One region of the Paenibacillus sp. J31R34 genome, then DNA from elsewhere that is predicted to be linked to it. Evidence: riboswitches for the same ligand, from Rfam matches in the RefSeq annotation. Region 1 holds a riboswitch; each other region holds the start of a gene.
The links. Region 1 has a riboswitch for cobalamin ahead of AC50YG_RS09870 (ABC transporter substrate-binding protein). Riboswitches for the same ligand answer to the same signal wherever they lie in the genome.
Positions count from the first base shown of each region.

Region 2: it holds a riboswitch for cobalamin, as region 1 does, so the genes downstream of both, metE (5-methyltetrahydropteroyltriglutamate--homocysteine S-methyltransferase) here and AC50YG_RS09870 (ABC transporter substrate-binding protein) in region 1, are expected to answer to the same signal.
Region 3: it holds a riboswitch for cobalamin, as region 1 does, so the genes downstream of both, AC50YG_RS16745 (energy-coupling factor ABC transporter permease) here and AC50YG_RS09870 (ABC transporter substrate-binding protein) in region 1, are expected to answer to the same signal.

Region 1 covers NZ_JBXENU010000003.1:106,162-113,932, reverse strand. Annotated here, with positions in the region: gene AC50YG_RS09880 (ABC transporter permease) at 1-367, opposite strand, end outside; gene nikB (nickel ABC transporter permease) at 364-1,305, opposite strand; gene AC50YG_RS09870 (ABC transporter substrate-binding protein) at 1,307-2,935, opposite strand; cobalamin riboswitch at 3,104-3,301, opposite strand; gene AC50YG_RS09865 (NADH-dependent flavin oxidoreductase) at 3,431-4,549, shown strand; gene AC50YG_RS09860 (ArsR/SmtB family transcription factor) at 4,811-5,122, shown strand; gene AC50YG_RS09855 (NADH:flavin oxidoreductase) at 5,209-6,312, shown strand; gene AC50YG_RS09850 (nucleotidyltransferase family protein) at 6,651-7,391, opposite strand; gene AC50YG_RS09845 (GHMP family kinase ATP-binding protein) at 7,419-7,771, opposite strand, start outside.
Region 2 covers NZ_JBXENU010000005.1:404,633-412,403, forward strand. Annotated here, with positions in the region: gene AC50YG_RS16760 (energy-coupling factor ABC transporter ATP-binding protein) at 1-178, shown strand, start outside; cobalamin riboswitch at 333-525, shown strand; gene metE (5-methyltetrahydropteroyltriglutamate--homocysteine S-methyltransferase) at 797-3,085, shown strand; gene AC50YG_RS16770 (hypothetical protein) at 3,134-3,265, shown strand; gene AC50YG_RS16775 (response regulator transcription factor) at 3,294-4,025, opposite strand; gene AC50YG_RS16780 (ABC transporter ATP-binding protein) at 4,291-5,043, shown strand; gene AC50YG_RS16785 (ABC transporter permease) at 5,036-5,782, shown strand; gene AC50YG_RS16790 (AraC family transcriptional regulator) at 5,822-6,700, shown strand; gene AC50YG_RS16795 (alpha-glucosidase/alpha-galactosidase) at 6,843-7,771, shown strand, end outside.
Region 3 covers NZ_JBXENU010000005.1:395,458-403,228, reverse strand. Annotated here, with positions in the region: gene cbiQ (cobalt ECF transporter T component CbiQ) at 1-96, opposite strand, end outside; gene AC50YG_RS16750 (energy-coupling factor ABC transporter substrate-binding protein) at 93-377, opposite strand; gene AC50YG_RS16745 (energy-coupling factor ABC transporter permease) at 377-1,150, opposite strand; cobalamin riboswitch at 1,413-1,617, opposite strand; gene AC50YG_RS16740 (DUF445 domain-containing protein) at 1,706-2,941, opposite strand; gene AC50YG_RS16735 (TrkH family potassium uptake protein) at 3,335-4,663, shown strand; gene AC50YG_RS16730 (YdcF family protein) at 4,706-5,314, shown strand; gene AC50YG_RS16725 (hypothetical protein) at 5,442-6,689, shown strand; gene AC50YG_RS16720 (hypothetical protein) at 7,144-7,771, opposite strand, start outside.

The sequences.
Region 1 (7,771 bases):
TACCTGCAATGGCCAGCATAAGCGCAAGACCCGGCAGTCCTTGAAAAATGCTAACCACAATTTGTATGGCTTCATCGATCCAACCGCCAGCATAACCGCTTATGGTTCCGAGCAGCAGGCCGACTAGCATTGTAGCGAGCGTAACAGCTACCGCCAGCAAGATCGACACCCTTCCGCCATATAAAATGCGGCTCAGCACATCCCGACCCAGCGTGTCTGTTCCTAGCCAATGTGCAGCGGATAACGGTGTAAGCCTTTCCGCCATATTAATCTGATTCGGGTCATAGGGAGCAAGCAGCGGTGCCAGCAAGCTGGCAATCAGAAAAAAGGCAAGCACGCCTGCAGCCAACCTATAGGATATCTTCATCGAAGCTTCCCTCCCAGCCTGATTTGCGGATGAGCAAGCCCATAGCATAAATCCGTTGCCAAATTGAACAGGACGTAAATGAGACCGGTAAATACGACATAGCCCTGAATGACCGGATAATCTCTGCGAAAAATACCGTCCATCGCAAAGCGTCCGATGCCTGGCACCGCGAAAATAACTTCCACGATGACGGAGCCGCCAACAATCGCTCCAAAATAGCTGCCGATGACCGTGAGCAGCGGAATACAAGCATTGCGCAGCGCATGCCGAAGCACAATGAAGCTCTCACGCAGCCCCTTAGCCCGGGCCGTCAGCATATAATCTTTATTCAGCTCCTCCAGCAGCGCCGCACGCGTTAGCCGCATCAATATGGCGCCTGTACCGGAAGCAAGCACCGCGGCTGGCATAAGCAGATGCTTCCATGTCCCATAGCCGCTGGTTGGGAGCAACTGCAGCTTCTCCGACCATAAGGCCATGAGCATGATCGCCAGCCAAAATCCGGGAATGGAAACCAAAATCAGCGCAAGCGCCCTGCCGATATGATCAAACAGCCGATTGCGCCGAATCGCCATGAGCATGCCGCATGGCACGCCAAGCAGAATGGCGAACAATACAGCTAACAAAGATAGGCTTAAGGTTGCAGGAAGGCGGCGCAGCAGCTCGCCGCTAACCGATTCCTTCGTCATATATGACGTTCCCAAATCACCTTGTACCGCCTTTGATAACCAATGTCCATATTGAACGAGCAGCGGATCATTCAGCCCCATCTCTTCCCGTTTCAAAGCAATTTGCTCTTCGGTCGGCTGGCTGAAGCCGTTCATGCTGAGCAGCTCGACAGCCGGATCACCCGGAGAGGCGACGCTTAATGCAAAGGCTATAAACGTAATGCCGATCAGGACGGGAACAGCCGCCGCCAACCTCCGAATGAAATAGGCCATCTTATTGTACCCGCTCCAGCTGCGGCAGCGTTGTACCATACACAAGTGCCCCGTATCCGGTAATTTCTTTGCTGAACGCAATTAAGCTCGCATCATTAAACAGCGGAATCGTCGGCAAATCCTCGGCTGCAATATCCTGCAGCTCGTTATAAATCGCAGCGCGATCATCCATATTCAGCGTCGTCTTCACCTGATTCAACAGCTCATCCACACGGGCATTGCTGTAACCGAGCGTATAGCTTTTATTGCTTGAGCCTTCGCTAGCCATATAATTGTTTAAAATCGAATAAGGATCGCCGTTCGGCAGCCCCTGAATGGCCAAAGCCAAATCGAAGTTTCCTTGTGCCTGTGCTTCCTTGTAAGCTGCGCCATCCAATATTTGAATCGTAACGTCCAGCTGCAATTGTTGAAGCACAGCCTGAAGCAGCTCGGCCTGCGCTTTATACGGATAACGGTCAAGCCCATAGGTTGGCACAATTAGCGTAACCGCCTGCCTGCTATCGCCAAGCACCTCATGCGCCAGAGCAATTGCCTTTTCCGAATCATGAATGGCAGGAATGTCCTTGTAAAACGGCGAGGTCGAATTTAGAATGTTGGCTGTAGCGGTCGGATAACCCAAATACAGCTCCTTCACCAGCTGCTCGCGGTCAATGATCAGGCTCAGCGCCTGACGCATTTTCACATCATTGAAGGGCGCTTTGGCACCGTTCGGATGCAGATAGTGAGAAATCGTCGATTTTGCCGTCGAAACAGCAAAGCGGTCATCCTTCAGCAGCTCCTCGGCAAGGGCAGGAGGAATAGCTCCCAAATCCATGACGCCCAAAATCTCGCCAGATTTCAGGGCAGCCAGCCTTGTATCAGGATCCGGTATGACGCGGACGCGGATTTTTTGAGCTTTTGCTTTTTCGCCATAATAGCCGTCGTAAGCTTCTAGTAGAGAAAATTGATCCTTCTCATGCTGCACAAGCTTGAAAGGCCCTGTCCCTTGCGGCAGGCCGTTGAAATCGCCGTTGTCGTCAAAATTATTCGGGCTGTACATCGGACTTGAGAAGTTGATCATTGAATACAGCAGCGTCGGCTGCGGATTTTCGAAAACAAGCTTAATCGTGCTATCATCAACCTTCACGACTTCCTGAAGGCTTGGGTATGAATTGTTGATGTCGAGCGTATAGAACGGCGAGCTTTTCGGGCTCACCTGCTTGTAACGGGCAAAATTTGCAAGCGCCGCGTCCGCGTTGAATGGCGCACCATCGTGGAACGTCACGCCTTTGCGCAGCATGAAGGTCCATTCCTTGCCATCAGCGGACATTTCCCACGCTTCCGCCAGCTTTGGAGCAGGCTTTCCATCCTCAGAAGCAGCAATTAGCGGCTCCCATACGTATAGAATAGTGCTCGTGTAATAAGCATCTTGTGGTCCTGGTGCTAAATCCCGCGGCGCAGCCAGCACGATTTCTTCAGAAGCAGCATCCGCAGCGGCGGAAGGAGCAGCAGACTGCTGCGACAGCCCATTATTGCTGCTCGGTTCATTGGAGCCATTGGCACCACTGCAGCCCATCAGCGCCAGCAGCAAGCAGAGGCTGAATAAAACACCCATTCTTTTTTTATTTCTTGCCGTTTGTGTACGTTTCATCTTCTCTATTTCCTCTCCCTCTAGTAAAATCATCTTCCTGTAAAAATCCGCAAAAAAAAGACAGCTCTGCCTCCAGTCATAGGAAGGATAGAGCTGCCTGTTATTGTTATTTTCCATCATAGCAAATAAGCATGCGCGCTAACACTTCCCTATTCTCCGTAGGTTACAGCAGTGTTGTCAGAACAGGCAGGTCTCCTGGCTACCGGAAATAATGCTGCAAGCTGCCTTCCCATTCTCGCTAAGCGAGATCAGTGGCCTTGTAGCTTCAGCTAATCCGTAACAGTGGCGGGACCGCGTCGGTTTTGCACCGAACTTCCCTTTTAAGCTCCAGCCGCAGCTGTCGCACCTTATTCCCACAATTTTTCAGTTGTTTGCAAATCTGGTTGATTATATACCAGCCCTTTCATTTAAGCAACCTTTCCACTCCGCTTTCCTTTGTTTATTTTCTGATATAAAATAAAGTAGATAGCATTTCGTAACTGGAGGGAACGACTGATGAAACCACAATTTCAGCCTTTATTTGAACCATTCACTTTCACGAATGGCATGTCTGTACATAATCGTATTGTAATGGCGCCAATGACAACCTGCTCGTCCAATCCGGACGGTACAGTGCCTGATGAGGAGCTCGCCTACTACAGCCGTCGCAGTGCGGGGCCCGGCATCGTCGTTACAGCATGCGTCTACGTAAGCCGCAACGGCAAAGGCTTCCCGGGCGAATTTGGCGCGGATACCGACGAAATGATCCCAAGCCTCAAGCGTCTGGCTGATGCGATTAAAAGCCGCGGCGCGAAGGCGATTTTGCAAATTTTTCATGGCGGAAGATCCTGCTTTCCTGGCCTAGTGCCGAATGATGATTTGGTGAGCGCCAGCAGCATTGCCCAGCAAGAAGGCGGTATTGTACCACGCGAGCTAACCGAGGATGAAATCAAAGCGATTATCGCCGACTTTGGCGAAGCGACCCGCCGAGCAATTGAGGCTGGTTTTGACGGCGTAGAAATTCACGGTGCCAACGGCTATCTGCTGCAGCAATTCTACTCCCCTGCTTCCAATGTACGTACCGACGATTGGGGCGGCTCGCTCCATAAACGGATGGCTTTCCCGCTCTACGTCGTTGAAGCCGTTCAGAAAGCCGCAGCTATAGCGCCACAGCCATTTCTGGTGGGCTATCGCTTCTCGCCTGAGGAGCCTGAAGAGGAAGGCTTGACAATGGAGCATTCGTACCATCTGGTTAACGCTCTAATCGAGCAGAAGCTGGATTATTTGCATGTGTCGCTTAATGATTTCTGGTCGAAGCCGCGCAGAGGTGAACAGGATTCGCAAAGCCGCATGGCCTGGTTCGTCGAAAAATACAGCGAGCACATTCCATTCATCGGAGTTGGCGGCATCACAACTGCCGAAGAGGCTCTGCAAGCGAAAAACTCCGGCGTGCCGTTCATCGCCCTAGGCCGCGAGCTCATTATCGACCCGGATTGGACGGAGAAAATCAAGCAAGGTAACGAGCAGGATATTGTGACTACGCTGTCCAAGCAGGATCAGGAGCGTCTTGTCATCCCGAATGGCTTGTGGGGAGCCATTACGCATGCGCCAGGCTGGTTTCCGATAACGGAATAATTGCAAAGTCCACCCTATCGATCACAAATAGGCACAAGGTGAAACGGGCCGCGCCGTCCTTTGGCGGCGCGGCCCGTTTCAACCCGAGAAATATAGGAAAGGATCGCGTTACGATATCTTTTCCTATATTTATAATAATGGCTCCGGCTCATCTTTCATGAGTTGGAGCCATTCTTTTTCTCGCTCAACTGGCTGCCTGCTCCTTTCTGTTTTACAAAATAACAATTTGACATTTCTATAAAAGTAGATATACTAATCCTCATGGATACTTTATCAATACTTAAAGCTGTGTCTAACGAGAAACGGTACCATATTTTAAAATGGCTGAAAACACCTGAGGAGCATTTCGGGCCTCAATGCCATCTAACCGATGCTTGTCAGTTTGCTGGAGGCGTCTGCGTTGGTTCGTTTGCTGAAAAATCGGGCCTTGCGCAATCCGTTATATCCGGCTATTTAGTGAAAATGCATAAAGCAGGCTTGCTGGAGTCGAAGCGGATCGGACAGCACACTTATTACAGACGCAATGAAGCTAACATTCGGCTTTTCAAAGAAATGATTCAGGATGAGCTATAACCTTGCTTATGCCTGTTCATTTCATGCTTTTATATCTATTTTTATAGAATTATAGATTTTCCATTCGATTAGGAGGTATTTTATTCATGAGTTCCATTCAATCGTTGTTCAAGCCATTCTCTGCTGGTCCACTTTCCCTGCCTAACCGTGTCGTAATGGCACCTATGACCCGCGGTTTTTCTCCAAATGGCGTTCCTGGTGAAGATGTTGTCGCCTACTATAGACGCCGCGCCGAAAATGGCGTTGGCTTAATTGTGACAGAGGGCACGCTGATTAACCATCCGGCTGCCACCGATAATCCAAACATTCCTAACTTTCATGGCGAAGCGGCATTAAATGGCTGGGCGAAGGTCGTCGAGGCTGTTCATGCAGCTGGCGGCAAAATCGTTCCACAGATTTGGCATGTTGGCACAACGCGCAAGGTTGGCTCCCATCCGAACCCAGAAGCACTGCCGATCGGCCCTTCCGGTATTACTGCAGAGGGCGATGTCGTTAATGAGCCTTTGACCGAAGCCGAAATTAAAGACCTTGTTGCAGCTTACGCACAAGCAGCAGCCGATGCGAAACGAATTGGCTTTGACGGCATTGAGCTCCATGGCGCGCACGGCTATTTGATCGACCAATTTTTCTGGGAGAAAACGAATAAACGGACGGATCGTTACGGTGGCGATATGCTGTCGAGAACACGTTTTGCGGTCGAGATTATTGAAGCTTGCCGCCAAGCTGTGGGACCTGATTTCCCGATTATTATTCGCCTCTCGCAGTGGAAATCGTCCGAGTACACAGCTAAGCTTGCGAGCACTCCTGAGGAATTGGGACAGTTTCTTGCTCCGCTTGTAGAAGCTGGCGTAGATATTTTCCACTGCTCGACCCGCCGCTTCTGGGAGCCGGAATTTGAAGGCTCGGAGCTCAACTTTGCAGGCTGGACGAAAAAGCTTACCGGCAAACCAACGATTACCGTTGGCTCCGTAGGCTTGGACGGCGACTTCATGAGCCTCTTTACCGAAGGCAAAGGCGCAGAAAACGCTAATGTGGATGATCTTGCTTCACGCCTGGATACGGGCGAATTTGATCTTGTAGCTGTTGGCCGCGCCCTGCTCGTCGATCCTGCGTGGGCAGATAAAGTCCAAGGCGGAAGACAGGATGAATTAATTCCGTTTACGCCTGCTGCTCTGCAGACCCTTCATTAAGAATCGATTATTCGCAACATAATAAATCCCCAGCTCCTCCTTTTTCACGGATTGGAGGAGCTGGGGATTTTAATGTTTCTACTTCCATAAAGATGGACTTGCCGGACACAGCAGCCGCTATTTCTACTGAATCACGGGTTATGGCATAGGCCCCGGACACAGGAGCCGCTATTGTCCCGCCAATAGCCATTTTAACGGGAAGATGAAGGTCATAACGGATCTCCTGTCCGCCAACGGCCTGAAATCGATTCAAAAGTCAAAATAGCGGAACCTCAGTCCTCCAAATAGAAGTGGCAGTGCGACTCCCGCTTGCATACACACCCCAGCCATTTTACCAATTAACTCTGCTTTGCGAATAGCTCCCTCGCCTCGTGATAGCTCTCCAATGTCCCAATATCAAAGCGCTTCCCTTCAAACTTGTAGGCGTGAACCTCCTTATGCTGGATCAGCCAAGGAACAAAGTTGCCCGGTGCGTCAGGGTTATTGCCCTCTGCCAAATACTGCTTGATTAAAGGGAGTGTTGACTGCTGGTAAATATAAAAGGGAGGACAGGCCAACCTGGATTTAGGCTGTGCCGGCTTTTCCTCAAAATCTATGACTCTACCCTTAGCATCGATTTGGATAACACCTGTGCGCCTAAGAAAATCGATGTCCTCTATCTCGTGGGCTGCAATCGTATCCGTACTCGCCCTTTGATAGAAACGAATCATTTCGGCTAGTTCAAAATCAAACAAATTGTCGCCAGCCATGACCAGAAGCTCATCGCCGAGCTTTTCCTGTTCCAAGACAAACTGCAAGTCGGCAATAGCCCCTAAGCGGTTCTCATTGCTTGTCGTCCGATCATCAATGACTTTAATCGGCTTGAAATAATCTGATTGGCTCGCCCAGTCTACAAAGTGGCTATAAAAACGGGCATTGGTCACAATAAAAATCTCGTCAATCAAGCTAACCCTTTCGATTTTCTCCATAATATGGTCCATGATCGCTTTCCCTCCAACCTCCAGAAGAGGTTTTGGAAAGTCCTTTGTCAAAGGATAGAGGCGAGTTGCATAACCCGCTGCTAAAATAATTGCCTTCATTCGTATTTCCCTCGCTTCTAACCCCAGTTATATGATTCGCGCGCCATCATCGGTTTTGCTAAAGCACACTTGATACAAATCCTTATACGCCGGATGCTGCTTTGGATATTGTGCATCAATGGCGGCTTTGATTTGCTCCTTATACGCCGGGTCCACCAGACCAATACAGCAGCCTCTGTAGCCCGCTCCGCTGAACCTGGCTCCATATACGCCTTGTGTATGCTTAAGGATATGGAAAATGCTGATCAGCTCTGGACAGCCACATTCATAATTATGAATGGAGCTTTCCCCCGATTCAAGCATCAGGCTGCCGAATTTTTGCAGGTCCCCCTGCTTCCACGCCTCGGCGCCTTGCTTAACCCGTTCATTTTCGGTAAAAA
Region 2 (7,771 bases), on a different contig from region 1:
ATTGGAGGGTACGCCGGAGACGGTATTTCGCGAAGGCGAGCGTCTCAGAAGCCTTGGACTCACGCTGCCAATGGTGCTGGAAGCATGGGAGGCTCTGCCGTCCAAGCTGAGGGGAACACAGCCGCCGCCGCGCACGCTCGAACAATTTAAAGCGGCTGTAAAATCTTTTGTTGTATAAAAACACGAAAGTGTGTATAGTTATACATGTTGCTTGAAATAGTAGGAAAGGATATGATTTTTCCATCCTTTCTCTATATTTCTCGGACTGAAACGAGCTGCGCCGCCAAAGGACGCGACAACCGTTTCACCTTGTATAAATAAAGATTGACCAACTAAATAGCGAGGAATAAGGTGCTCTTGCGTAACGTCTTGAGCTTAAAAGGGAAGTCCGGTGCAACACCGGCGCGGTCCCGCCACTGTAACAGCGGAGTTCTGCACAATAAAGCCACTGGCATGATGCCGGGAAGGCGAGCGCAGCGATGATGATGCTGGAGCCAGGAGACCTGCCTTATTCTATACACTGCATTACCTACGGGAGATAGGGAGGTGTTAAAGATGGCAGCCATCGTTTGTTGAAACGAGGGGCGTCTTTACCCACATTTCTGTACAGGGTAGGACGTCCCTTTTTGTATTTAATCGTTTCTGGCTGGCAGCAAATCGGATGTATAGGGAAAGGCCGCCGCGAAGAAATTCGCTCGCAATGCCATAAGTATATATCTGAGTTTGTTGATGAAATAACAAAGAATTATAACTTCCATCCACTAGGGTGAATAATGAAAAACAGGAGGCAATAAAAATGAGTCAAGTAAAAAGCAGCAGTTTGGGATATCCGCGTATCGGTGAAAACAGAGAATGGAAAAAAGCGCTGGAGGCGTTCTGGAGCGGCAAGCTTGCGGAAGCGGATTTCTTGAAGCAGCTGGAGACGATTCGTCTAAACCATCTGCAATTGCAAAAACAGGCCGGAATTGATCTCATTCCGGTAAATGATTTTTCGTATTATGACCATATCCTTGATACAGCGGCTATGTTTGGCGTCGTGCCTGAGCGCTTTGGTTACACAGGCGGCCCTGTATCGGTAACGACCTATTACGCCATGGCGAGAGGCAATAAAACGGCGTCGGCATCCGAGATGACGAAATGGTTCAATACGAACTATCACTACATTGTTCCTGAGCTGAAGGGCATTACGCCGGCTCTGACCGAGAACCGTCCATTGATCGCTTACCGCGAGGCAAAGGAAAAGCTGGGCATCGAAGGCAAACCAGTCATTGTTGGACCTTATACATTCCTCAAGCTTTCTAAAGGTTATGCCGCTTCTGAGCTTGCTACGGTTGCTGCCCAGTATGTGCCGCTGTATGCACAGGTGCTGCGCGAGCTGGAGCAAGAAGGCGTGCAATGGGTACAAATTGACGAGCCTTCGCTCGTAACAGATGTTTCTGATGCAGATTTGGCGCTTGTTCAAAGCATTTATGCACAGCTTCATGAAGCGGCACCTAAGCTCAATTTGCTGCTGCAAACGTATTTCGAATCGGTTCAGCATTTTGCTGCAATCGCGGCTTTGCCTGTACAGGGCTTAGGCCTGGACTTCACAGCCGGCGCTGAAAAGAACCTGCAGCAGCTTGAGTCGATCGGCTTCCCGCAGGATAAAGTTCTGGGTGCAGGTGTAATTGATGGCCGCAACATTTGGCGGGCGGATCTTCAGGAGCGCAAAGCGCTGCTTGCCCGCATTGCTAAAGTCGTGCCAAACGACCGCCTAATTGTAAGCTCCTCTTGCAGCCTGCTGCATGTACCTGTATCGGCGGCTCTTGAAACGGCACTGCCAGCAGAGCTTGCAGGCGCACTGGCGTATGCCAATGAGAAGCTGGAGGAAATTGCCGTTCTTGCAACTGCGCTGAATGAAGGAGAAGCAGCGGTAAAAGAGGCGTTTGATCGCAATGCAGCCGCTTTGGCTGCACTTGCCGCATCGCCGTCCCGTGGCCGTGCAAGCGTTCATGCCGCTGTAGCGAGCATCGATGCACAGCCGTCGGAGCGCAAAGCGGTATTTGCAGAGCGCCAAGTGAGCCAGAAGGAACGCTGGCAGCTGCCTTTCCTGCCGACAACGACAATCGGCAGCTTCCCGCAAACGGCGGAAGTACGCCAAGCAAGGCAGCAATGGCGCCGTGGTGATTTGGGCGAGGAGCAGTACCGCGTATTCATTAAGGAGCAGATTCAGCATTGGATCAAGCTGCAGGAAGAGATTGGCCTTGATGTGCTCGTTCATGGGGAATTTGAGCGTACGGATATGGTTGAGTTTTTTGGAGAGAAGCTGGAAGGCTTTGCTTTCACGAAAAATGGCTGGGTGCAATCCTATGGCTCGCGCTGTGTAAAACCACCAGTCATTTACGGCGATGTGCAGTTCAGCAAGCCGATGACTGTCGAAGAAACCGTTTATGCCCAGTCGCTGACTTCTAAGCCGGTGAAAGGCATGCTGACAGGCCCGATTACGATTTTGAACTGGTCGTTTGTCCGCAGCGATTTGACTCGCGAGCAGGTTGCTTACCAAATCGCACTTGCCCTGGCAGAAGAAGTGAAGGCGCTGGAGGAAGCAGGCATTGAAATGATTCAGGTGGATGAGCCTGCCCTTCGCGAAGGCTTGCCGCTTAAACGTGAAGATTGGGAGCAATATTTGAACTGGGCGGTGCTTTCCTTCCGCTTGTCCACTTCTGACGTTAAGGATACGACGCAAATTCACACGCATATGTGCTATTGTGAATTCCATGACATTATTGATTCCATTCGCGCGCTCGATGCCGATGTTATCTCCATTGAAACATCCCGCAGCCACGGCGAGCTGATTCACAGCTTCGAGGAGCACACGTATGAGCTGGGTATTGGCCTTGGCGTATACGACATTCACAGCCCGCGCGTGCCGGAAGTAGAGGAAATGACATCGATGATCAAACGCGCCCTGAACGTGCTTGAGCCAGAATTGTTCTGGATTAACCCGGACTGCGGACTTAAGACTCGTGGTGTAGATGAGACAGTTGCATCGCTGCGCAATATGATTCAAGCGACGGAACAAGTACGGGAGCAACTGGCTAAGTAATGAAGTAATTGTAATGATCAGGACGATTCGTATCGTTGTTCATAGGGTATGAATATTAAAAAAGCTCCGCTTGCGCTGATTGGCGCATGCGGAGCTTTTGCTTTATTTGAAGCGGGGATGGTCAAAGCCGGGGGAGCGGGGACATGGCAGGCAGGAAAACAGGCCAATATAGACAGGTAATGCAATTCTGCCTGCTGCAGCCGCCCGCCTAAATGGTCTCTGCCGCGGGATTCATCAGGCAATAGCCAATGCCCCATACCGTCTGAATCAAGGAGGCAGATTCGGGGTGGACGCGGTTCAGCTTTTCTCTGATCCGCTTTACATGGGTATCAATCGTCCGGTAATCGCCGAGCGATTGATAGCCCCAAATTCGCCGCATTAAATCCTCGCGGGAAATGGGCTGATTGATGTTGGCTGCCATAAACCTGAGCAGCTCATATTCGCGGAACGTCAGCTTTACCTTGCTGTTTCCGGCAATCACTTGCCTCGAATCATAATCGAACACGAGTCCTGGCAGCGTAAGATCAGGTGTCTGCTTGCGCTGCAAGGCGCGATAAGCAAACTCCGAGGTGCGGCGAATGATCGCCTTAATGCGGTACATCAGCTCGCGCGGGCTGAATGGCTTAACGACATAATCGTCGGAGCCCGCTTGGAAGCCGTCGAGCCGGTCATCCTCTTCGCCACAGGCGGAAAGCATAATGACGGGTGTCGATTTTTTCTTCTTGAGCTCGCGGCAAAATTCAAGCCCGTCCATCCCCGGCATATTGCGGTCCAGCAAAATCATTGAATAATTGTATTGCATCGCCTTAAACAAGCCGTTGATGCCGTCGGAGGCTTCTTCGACGATCCAGCCTTCTTTTTTCAAAAATAACTTGAGCAGCTTGCGGATATGCTCCTCATCATCAACAATCAGAATGCTATATGGTTGCTGAAATGCCATGGCTCAACACCTCATCTTTATGTTTAAATTCATTACTGATAACAATTATCATTATCATTGCATGCGACCCCCATTGTTGTCAACTAAAAAACCTCCGTTTCTTGCCACATTAGCCGAAGGGTAGTCGCGAAAAAGACACAATTGCCTATGAGTGCGGATACAGTACGGCTGCTGCTCCCAATCGTCGTCAGGCTGTCCTCTTTCGAGCAGACGGGGAGCAGAGTATAATGGTGAAATGCAGGTTATGGATGAAGGAGAGAGCTCGGTGGCCCCCTTATTAACATTGGATAACGTATCAAAATATAGAAAACATCCCGAATGGATTTTTGAAGGGATTACAGCACAGGTGCAGGCCGGGGAGCGTATTGCGCTGCTGGGCACATCCGGTCAGGGCAAAAGCACGCTGCTGCGAATCGTGTCGCTGCTTGGTGAGCTGGATGCGGGAACGCTATTGCTGAAAGGACGGACAAGCATCGAGTGGAAGCCCGAGGAGTGGCGGCGCATCGTGTGTTACGTTGCTCAGACGCCGGTCATGCTGCCGGGATCGGTCGAGCACAACTTGCGCACGGTAAGCGAGCTGCAAGGGAAGCCGTTCGATGACGCGCTGGCGAGGCGCTGTATGGAAGGCGTCGGCCTTGGGCATATCGAATGGAGCAAAGAGGCGGAAAGCTTGTCTGGCGGGGAAAAACAAAGGACAGCCCTTGCACGGGCATTAGTGCTCCGTTCCCCGCTGCTGCTGCTGGATGAGACGACTTCATCGCTTGATCCGAAGAGCAAGCGGCAGGTAGAGCAGTTTCTAAGCGAATGGTGCTCGAAGGAAGGCACGGCATTCATCTGGATTACTCATGATCTAGAGCAGGCACGGCAAATAAGCGGGCGTATCTGGTTTATGGCGGAGGGCAGGCTGCTGGAGCAAAGCGCTACGGAAGCTTTTTTCACAAATCCCGGGTCAGAGCAGGCGCGCAGCTTTTTACATAGTCAGCATGCGCCGGAGCAGGGGGAAGACCCGCATGAATAATATTGCGCTCGCCTGCACGCTGGTATTTGTCGCCATTACGACATTTATCTCAATGAAGCAAAAGCTCGGCCTGGAGAAGGAGATTATTACAGGTACGCTTCGCTCCGCTGTGCAGCTGCTGTTTATCGGTTTTTTGCTGCATTTTATTTTTGAGACGAATCATCCGATTTTTATTGTGCTTATTATTATTTCAATGATTACGGTTGCGTCATGGAATGCCGGCTCCCGCGCCATGCCGGTTAAGGGTATCCGGCTGCGCATTGCGCTTACATTGGCAGGCACGGAGGCGGTAACGCTCGCCTTGCTGCTCTCGCTTCGCATTATTGAGGCTGAGCCAAGGTATATCATTCCGGTCAGTGGGATGATTATCGGCAGCTCCATGATCGTATGCGGCCTCTATTTAAACCATATGAAACGGGAGCTTGAAGCGTCGCGGGGAGAGATTGAGACGCTGCTGGCGCTTGGAGCGACGGCGAAGCAGGCGATTCGCCAAGCGGTGCGCCGGGCGGTGCGCTCCAGTCTCATTCCCACGCTGGACGGCATGAAGACGGTCGGACTCGTGCAGCTGCCAGGCATGATGACAGGGATGATCGTCGCCGGGGCAGACCCGATTGAGGCGGTCCGCTATCAAATATTGATCGTATTTGCGATGTCGGCTTCGTCGTCGCTGACGTCAATTGTGCTCAGCATGCTGACGATGCGGCTGTGGTTCGCTAAAGATAACGGCAGGCTGCTGTAAGCAGCTTGGAAGGTGTTTACTTAGAGGAGGGACGATGAAGTGGAAAGAAGGGGTATTTTTCAGGGGCAATTAATGCAGGCCGAGCAGTATCCGCGAGTGGTAGCCTATTATTTTAAGGAATGGAATGGCTTCGAAATGGCTTACCATCAGCATAGCGCTGTTGAAATTATGTATGTCATATCAGGCGATTGCACGGTAGAGCTGCCGAATAAATCCATCCCAATGGAAAAAGGGCATTTCATCGTCATCGACTCGATGGTCGCTCACCGTCTTCACGTTGCGGAGGGCACCGCATGCCGGATGCTCAATGTTGAATTTATTTTTAGCCATACTGGTGTGGGACTTCCTTCCCTTAAACGGCTGGCGGAGACAGATCGTGCGCTTGCGGCGCTGTTCGCCGTGCAGCACGATTATTTGCTGCTTTACGATCCGAGCGATGTGTATCAAATGTTGAAGGCACTCGTGCTGGAGCTGGACGGCAAGCGGCGCGCGGAGCAGCTTCTCACTGCACTTCAACTGACGCAGCTGCTCGTTCAAATTGGCAGGCTTGCACAGGAGGCCTCCAGCCAGTCGCATGATGCATCGGAGTTTTATGTGGGCGAGAGCATCGCTTTTATTCAGCAAAATTATGACCGTGACATTCAGGTCAAGGATATTGCGGCGGCGGTGAGGCTGCACCCGGGGTATTTCCACCGCATATTTAAAGCGGGAACGGGCTGCTCGGTTATGGACTACGTCATGCGCTTTCGGATGGAGAAGGGGCGAATGCTGCTGGAGCAGACCGATATTCCGGTCAGCGATATTTGCCATTATGTCGGCGTGAACAGCAGCCAATATTTCAGTACCCTTTTCAAAAAATATACGAACGAAACGCCGCTGGCCTATCGCCGCGCGGTGCGTAAGGAAGTGGAGCGCTAGTCAATCGTTCAACTTATAAAGTTAGAATTTTATACAAAGAAGCAAAATAGAAGTTACAATTGTGCAAACGCCTCCACGCTGCCGGTGCTACAATTAGCGTATTGTTCACTACTATATTGCGAGCCATTGGAGGCGTAAATCAATGTCATTTAAAGTTGCGTTTATTGGAGCAGGAAGTATTGGTTTTACTAGGGGATTGCTGCGTGATTTGCTGACCGTTCCAGAGTTTAATAACATCAAAGTCGCTTTTCAGGATATTAATCCGCAAAATCTCGACATGGTTACCCAGCTATGCCAACGGGATATTAATGAGAACGGCCTAGCAATTGAAATTGAGCCTACGACCGATCGCCGGGAAGCGCTAAAGGATGCACGTTACATTTTTGTAACGATTCGCGTCGGTGGTTTGGAAGCTTTTCAGACCGATGTAGACATCCCGCTCAAATACGGCATAGACCAATGTGTGGGCGATACTATTTGTGCAGGCGGCATTATGTATGGGCAGCGGGGCATCGCCGAAATGATGAATATTTGCAAGGATATCCGCGAGGTGGCGGAGCCGAACTGCCTGCTGATGAATTATGCGAACCCCATGGCGATGCTTACATGGGCATGCAATAAATATGGCGGTGTACGGACGATTGGCTTATGTCATGGTGTTCAGGGCGGACATGCGCAAATTTCCGAAGTATTTGGCCTTCCGCGTGAAGAGGTAGACATTATTTGTGCAGGAATCAATCACCAAACGTGGTATGTGCAAATTAAACATAATGGCGAGGATATGACGGGCAAGCTGCTGGAGGCATTTGAACAGCATCCGGAATACAGCAAAACCGAGAAAGTACGCATCGATATGATGCGCCGCTTCGGCTATTACAGCACGGAATCCAACGGTCATTTGAGCGAATATGTGCCTTGGTACCGCAAGCGTCCGGAGGAAATTCGCGACTGGATCGATCTTGGAACGTGGATTAACGGTGAAACGGGCGGCTACTTGCGCGTATGTACAGAAGGGCGCAACTGGTTCGAGACCGATTTCCCGAACTGGATGAAGGAAGAGCCTAAGGCGTA
Region 3 (7,771 bases), on a different contig from region 1:
AAGCAGCAGAAGCAGGGCTGCAAGCCCGCATTTCCAAAAGGCGGATAAATCCCGCAGGCGATTGGAATAAGAAATCGTATCAATCCATTTCATCATTGCTGCTTTGTTTTCTCCGACTTCCCTTTAAATAGGCCAATCACATAGCCGATAATGCCAGCGCCTATCGCAGCTTGCAGCGCGAACAGCATGCTTTCTGTTTCTCCCGGCACCTCTGTCAGCGGAGACGCCCAAGGCTCATAATGGGGTGCAATCGTCTGGATCATTTCCTCCGCTGCCCCATCCGCGCCGCCGAACTCGGCGTTAATGAATATTAATGGCGCAACGGCAAGTAAAACAACAATGGCTAAAATCCAAATATTTTTGGCACTGCGGCTCATTATACGCGCTCCCCTTTCATTCTCCGCTTCAAAATAGACAGCTCGTCCGTGTTAAAAGATTGCAGCCAGTTCCAGATCAATACCGTCAGCAAGCCTTCACTAACAGCGAGCGGAATTTGGGTAATCGCAAAAATGCCGCCAAACTTCATAAACGACGCGATAATGCCGCCTTCGACAGCCGGAAAAGCAACTGCGAGCTGAATGGAAGTGACGATATAAGTAGCCAGATCAGCAACAGCAGCAGCTGAAAAAATCGCCAGGCCTTGCTTGCTGCCTGAACGCATCAGCAGCCGATAGACCGCATAGCCCGCAGCGGGACCGGCAACCGCCATTGAAAAAGCATTCGCCCCAAGCGTCGTCAGCCCGCCATGCGCCAGCAGCACCGCCTGAAACAGCAGTACCATTGAACCCAATACGCTCATGGGCAGCGGTCCGAACATAACCGTTCCAAGCCCCGTTCCCGTCGGATGCGAGCTGCTTCCTGTAACGGAAGGAATTTTCAGCGCGGACAGCACGAAGGTGAAGGCAGCTGCCAAGCCCAGCATCAGCTTAAGCTCTGGCGCTTCCTTGGTAATTTTCCGAATAGCACGTACACCTAAGATGAAAAAAGGAATAAAGGCCACCCACCAAAAAATCGCCCAGCCTACAGGCAAAAATCCTTCCATAATGTGCATCGCATAGGCAGCTTGCGGCTCATTCACCAGTAAAAAAAGCGTGAAGCCGATAACCAGCAAAGCGGTGCTTGCTGCTGTCTTTCTTTTTAACTTGACCATTCGTTTCAATACCCTCCCGATTGTTCTATAGTGCCTGCAAGGTGAAACGGCCGAAAGCCGTCCTCTGGCGGCGCGGCTCGTTTCATTCCGAGAAATATAGAGAAAGGATGGAACCATCCTTTCTCTATATTTTGAAAAATAAAAAGACCGCCTCCCCTTCGCTGGGAAAACGGTCATGTGTACGCAGAAATAGACGGTTGCGCCAGCAAATAGACTGGTAGCAATCGCTTTCGTTCGTACACCTATCCTTTCCGCGAAGGCACTGTGGTGCTGGAACGAGGTAGGTCTCCTGGCTAGCAGATCATCATTTTCCTTCGTCTTCCCTGGCTGCCCTAAAGCATAGGCCAAGTGACTCCTGCTGGTGAAGGAAAACTCCCTGATTACAGTGGCGGGACCGCTCGGGATTTGCACCCGATTCCCTGTTACCCTTTGACGTGCGCAAAGGCACCTCGTTCCATGTCAATCCTCTTTATTATTCATTGGTCATTTTGTAGTTTGATCTTATCACAAAAGATTCAGGCTGTCCCCTATAAATGTAAATAGCCGAGCTTCCTGTTAGAAAAAGGACAAAATGACGCCTACGACAAAACCGCATAATGCGCCGTTGACGCGAATCCACTGCAAATCGTTGCCGACCTTTTCCTCCAGCATCGAGACGAGTGCCTTGTCATCCATTCGCTCAAGATTATCTCGAACAAGCGCACCGATGCGATAGTGATTGTTCTCAATAAGTCGAACGAGATATCCGCGAATGCCGTTTTCCCAATTGGCTAGCATCTCTTGTTTGCCGTTCAAATAATCCGTTGCAAAACGGTATCCCTGCACAATCGCGCGCCCACCGCTGCGATGCTGCTCCTCCAGCTTGTCCAGCACAAGCTGCCGCAGCTCCTCCAGACGCAAATGGATGAAACGCTCCGTTTCAACGCTGTTCACACCCTGTTCAATAAGCTGCTTCAGCTTGAGCATTAGCTCTTCGTTATCAGCAAGCTTCTCCGCCTGGGCTCTTACCTCAAGCAGCAGCTTCTGCCGATGCGGGCTTCCAGGATAAGAAAGCTCCTGCATCGTAGAGAGCAGCATGTTCTGAATCAAACCACCGAGCTTCTCCTCGTTCATAAAGCCGACGAAAGCTTGCAGCGCAAAACCCATGAAGCCGCCGACCTTAAGCTCCTCCAGCTTCTTAAAGGCGAGCTTGCCGAGCATTTCCTCGGTTTCACGCTTGCGAATCCAGTGGCCCACATGCTCAAGGCCATAATCCAGCGCCCGTTCATCCCAGCGCTCATGGACGAAACGATCCGCCAGCTTGCGAACGATTGGCGTAAAATCCTGCTTTTTCACATAATCCGCCAAAAAGCCATGCAGCACGCTGCTAATACGCTCCAAAGGCAATCGCTCTACAGCCGACTGGGCAAAATCGACTGCCGACATTCTGAACCTGCGCTTGCCAATCAGCTTGGTCGCTGCCGATGCAGCACCTGCGAACAGTTGAAAGCCCGACAGCTTGCGGGTAATGCTGTCTTTATTCAGCAGCTCATTTTCCATGGCGCTGATGAGCGAGCCCTCGATTTTCCTCCGGTTTTTGAGCAGCAAGGACGTATGCGGAATGGGAATGCCCATCGGATGGCGGAACAGGGCTGTCACCGCAAACCAGTCGGCAATCCCGCCGACCAGACCTGCTTCAAAGCCGCTTTCCAGCAAATGCGTCCATGCGTTATCTGGCAGCCACCATCTCGTCGTAATAAAGCCTGCCCCCATAACGGCAAGCGAAATCCCTGCTATATATCTTGATTTCATCGTTGTCCTCCCTAATCGCGGCACCCCAGCGCCTCCTGTTGCATATTGGCCTATTATACCAGATAATGAGGTGGCAAGCGTAAACGGCTGTGCCTGCCTTCGGCGGCACAAGCTCGTTTCGCGTAGAAATATAAGCGTTATAATAACAGTGAAACTTATTGATCTTATATTTCAAGCGCAAACGGCTGTGCCTGCCTTCGGCAGCACAAGCTCGTTTCGCGTAGAAATATAAACATTATTAATAAGAGTAAACCTTATTGATTTTATATTTCAAGCACAAACGGCGTTGTCGGTTAATGACGACAACTGCTCGTTTTTTTCAACTACACCATTGTTTCGTTACATATAAAGGAGATTACCTGTGTGCTCAGACTAAGAACCATTTTTCTAAAAATGACTCCGCCGCAAATTCTTACGCTCGGCTTTCTCGCGATTATTGCGGCCGGTACTCTATTGCTTTCCCTGCCTCATGCTTCGGCAAATCATCACGCAACGCCGCTCATTGACGCATTGTTCACAGCCACCTCCGCTGTTTGCGTAACGGGGCTTGTCGTCGTCGATACCGGCATCCACTATTCGACCTTTGGCGAGCTCGTTATTCTCGTGCTTATGCAAATTGGCGGGCTTGGCTTTATGACGATGTCTACGCTGTTCGCCCTTGCCCTGCGCAAACGAATATCGCTGCGCGAGCGGCTGCTGCTGCAGGAATCAATGAATCAATCCTCGCTGGAAGGGATCGTCCGCTTCATTCGGCGCGTGCTCATTTATGCTTTTGCGATCGAAGGGGTAGGTGCTCTCGTTCTCGCACTGCGCTGGTCAACGGAAATGCCCTTCGGCAAGGCGCTGTACTTCGGCATTTTTCATAGCGTGTCGATGTTCACCAACGCTGGATTTGATATTATGGGACCGATGAACGGTCCGTTCAGCAGCTTTGTCAATCATGTCAACGATCCAATCATTAATGTGATCGTCATTGCGCTCATTTTTCTCGGCGGTATCGGCTTTATCGTTCTGGCGGAAATGTGGGATTACCCCAAAACGCGCAAGCTATCCTTTCACTCCAAGGTTGTGCTGTATGCGACAGGCATTTTGTTTATTGCAGGTGCTGCCGTTATTTTTATTTTTGAGTTTACGAATACCAAAACACTTGAGCCGCTTAGCATAAGCGGCAAGCTGTACAGCTCATTGTTCCAAAGTATATCACCGCGTTCGGGCGGCGCCAATACGCTTGATATTCCGTCGCTGCGCCATGCAACGCAGTTTCTCATTATTTTGCTCATGTTCATCGGTGCGTCACCAGGCTCTGCGGGCGGCGGCATTAAGGTGACGACGTTTGCGATTCTTATAGGAGCGGTGTTTGCGATGATTCGCGGCCGCGAGGATGTCGTTTTTTTCCGCAGAAGACTGGCGAAGGACCGGGTGTACAAGGCGCTGACGATTACAATTGCTTCGCTGGCGGCGATTATTTTATTTACAATGATTTTATCTACGACCGAGGATGTCGATTTCCTCGTTCTGCTATTTGAAGTGACATCGGCTTTCGGTACGACCGGACTGTCGCTTGGCTTGACGCCGCATTTGACCGTTATTGGAAAAGTTCTGATTATTATTATGATGTTCGCTGGGCGGCTTGGGCCGCTGACGCTGGCGTTTACACTCGTTCCAACGCAGGAGAAGAAGGAGCTGTATCGCTATCCGGAAGGTAAAATTATGATCGGCTAACAACCAGCGAGGCAAAATTATTTTATAAGGAAAGGGCAAGTGATGAGAAAACGGCTCGTTTCGAAAAAAATCAGAACGCTTGTGTTATGCTTTGCAGCAGCTACAGTTGGGTTATTCTGCTGGTTCTCGAGCGAAATATGGATTTTCAGCATGAAGGATGAGGCCAGGCCCGTTGATGCCATCCTTGTGCTCGGCACGGCGGTCTCGGGCGATCAGCCATCGCCCGTGCTGCGGGAGCGTCTGAACCATGCTATAAAGCTGTATGAGCTGGGCTATGCCGAGTATATTATTTTCACCGGAGGACGCGGGTCTGTGGATGAGCTTGCAGAGTCAGAAGTATCACGGAGCTATGCAATTGAAAAAGGCGTGCAGCCTGAGCATACTCTAATTGAAGACCAATCGCAGATTACAGAGGAAAATTTCAAATATGCGTTAGCTGCTGCAGAGCCGTATGCGCTAGAATCCTTTATAATCGTCAGTGATCCGCTGCATATGAAGCGTGCGCTCAAGATGGCAAGCGAGCTGGAAATGACCGCCTACTCCTCCCCAACAACGACTTCCGCATACAGCAGCCTGCGAACCCAGCTTCCCTTTTTCTTCCGTGAGCTGTTTTATTATACAGGCTACCGCATTATATATGCTCTGAGCTAGCTGAATGCTTTCAGCCCTCAGGGTATTTTTTTGCGTCAAAAAAACTAGTATTATACATTTTTGGCATTCGAAATCCGATAAAAAGGATAGGACTATTTTACTAAGATGCTGTGAGGGAGATTGCTGAATGCCTGATAAGTTGAAGAACCTGCTAGAAATCTTTAAGGAATTGTGGTATTTGCCATTCGTGGTTTATTATTTTGGTTTTCTATATGTACAGGGCTCCTTTAGTGGTTTCACAGGAGAATTATTTATTTTCAAAGATTTTTTGACTGTTTATCCTGTTTCCACGAATCTTTATTTAATCAATGGTATTTATATAACACTGGTCTTATCCTTTTCATTTTTATTTATAGCACTATTTTCAACTCAAAAGCGCAGAAAGACAAAATTCACTGGCCCTGCTATTCATCGTTCTAGAAAAAAAATAAGAAAACTGTTTAGCTTTGTACTAAAAAATCGGAGCCATCCGTTCATTCAGATTGTGAATATCATTATTACAACACTTTCCTTCATGCTAGTTGTTTTGTTGCAAAACTTGCTTTTTCATTGGAATCCTTCCGTATCTCTATATACTCAGTATTTAATTTTTTATTTCATTTGTTCTTTTATTTTATATGGCATTTACGCGCTAACAAAATCCATAAAAATGACGATAACTTATAAAGCAACTTACTTTACCCTATTATTTTTCACGATTTCAGTATCTATTTATCTTTTTGGAATACATGCACAATACATCAATCTCACCGAATATCAAAAAAATGAGCGCTCAATCGAAATGTCTAGAGTTACATTTGAAGATAATACATTCGCCTCTTTCATTAAATTAGATATTTCAGCAGATTATTTTATCGGTTTTGACAATATCAATCAACGTACAATTGTACTTCCTAAAGATAAAATTAATAAAATCGAAAATTTTCAAGCTTCTTATGCTGGAAAAAAACAGCTCGCTGAGCCTTCTGCTCTGAACGATGAAGAGGATGCCATTAATAAAACGTTGCAAAGCTATTATGATTTTAGAATCCACTCTCGGGAACGAACGAAAGCCTGTACACAATCATGCGCCTCATTCGACGCCTTTAAAAAGCTGCAATCAAGTGCCTACTTTGGCAAAACCTCGGACTCCGTTCGGTTAAAGTATTTGCAGAACAACCCTTATCGCGATAAGGGTGAGGAAGACTATTTTGGTGTGGACATCTCTTTGCCAGAGCAGATTGAAGGCGAATCGACCTTAAGAGCCGTCTATGTCAAAGAATATTGGAAGGACGACATTTTCTATCTAAAATATACGCTGCAAAATGTCGCTGATTTGGATAAAAACCCGTGGATCATCATTGAAGATGAGGAAGTATTTTTTGACTTTCAATAATGGAGCTCAAAAGGATCAAATATAGCGTGGACGCGCACTGATGATGGCTGTAGCAACAAAAGAATATCAAATAGGCATTTGGCGGACACAGCAGCAGCTATTTGTTGCAAATTGAGGGAACTGAGCAGGTTTGCGGACACAGCAGCAGCTAATCGGCCACTTTATGAACATTTATAGCCAGAAAAACCGTCTTAACGGCTTTCCTGTCCGTTCACCCTCCAAAATCGCCTAAAATGAGCAAATAGCTGCTGCTGGGTCCGCCTAGACTAAAGGTAAACGGCTTTCGCCGTCCTCTGGCGGCAAAGCTACCATTTCGAGAGTGAAATATAAGCCCATTTATAAGGGTGATACTTATTACTTATTATTTCTTATATTTCAAAAAGGCTGCCGTTAGTCATTCATCTTGCTCATGACTAGCGACTGCCTTTTTCATCAATCCAAGCTATCTATAAAATTACTGCCGGCTCGTCCTATTGTCATCACTAGGCGACAACCGGATATGAAACGTGCGGTCATAAGGCGTCAGCACGTTTACAACCAGCGTCTGGCAATCAACCGGGAATGCAGCGCCGCGAATAGATTTAGCCCAATGTTCATGCGCACCGCCGTCCATTTCAATCCAATCTTCGCCAGCCGTAAATTTTACAGTGCCTGCTTTCCAAAATTGCGTGCCCGTTTCGGCAGAGGCCCGTTCGCCGCCAGCCAATTGCCCTTCCTTTCCGAATACGAAGGAAATTTGAGTCAAAAGCACGTCCGGCTTGTCGCATTGAACACGGACTCGCCAGCCATCCGGCATTTCAATGAGCTCAATTCGTACATCGTGCTGCTGAAGATGTGTTACTTCACGCAGCTGATGCGGCAGCAAATACCACGGACTGACAGCATTGCTCGCTATTTCAGGCAGAAGATCCGTTGGGATCGGTCCGTAATAACCCTTTGATTCCGTACCCTTCAAAACAAAGCCGGATTCAAGCTGCTCCATATCGTTCATTTTGATAAACCCCGGCTCGAACGAGCTGCTGACCTGCACACCAAGCAGCCGTGCTGCTCCATGACGAAGTGCAAAAAACGAATTCGTCTCC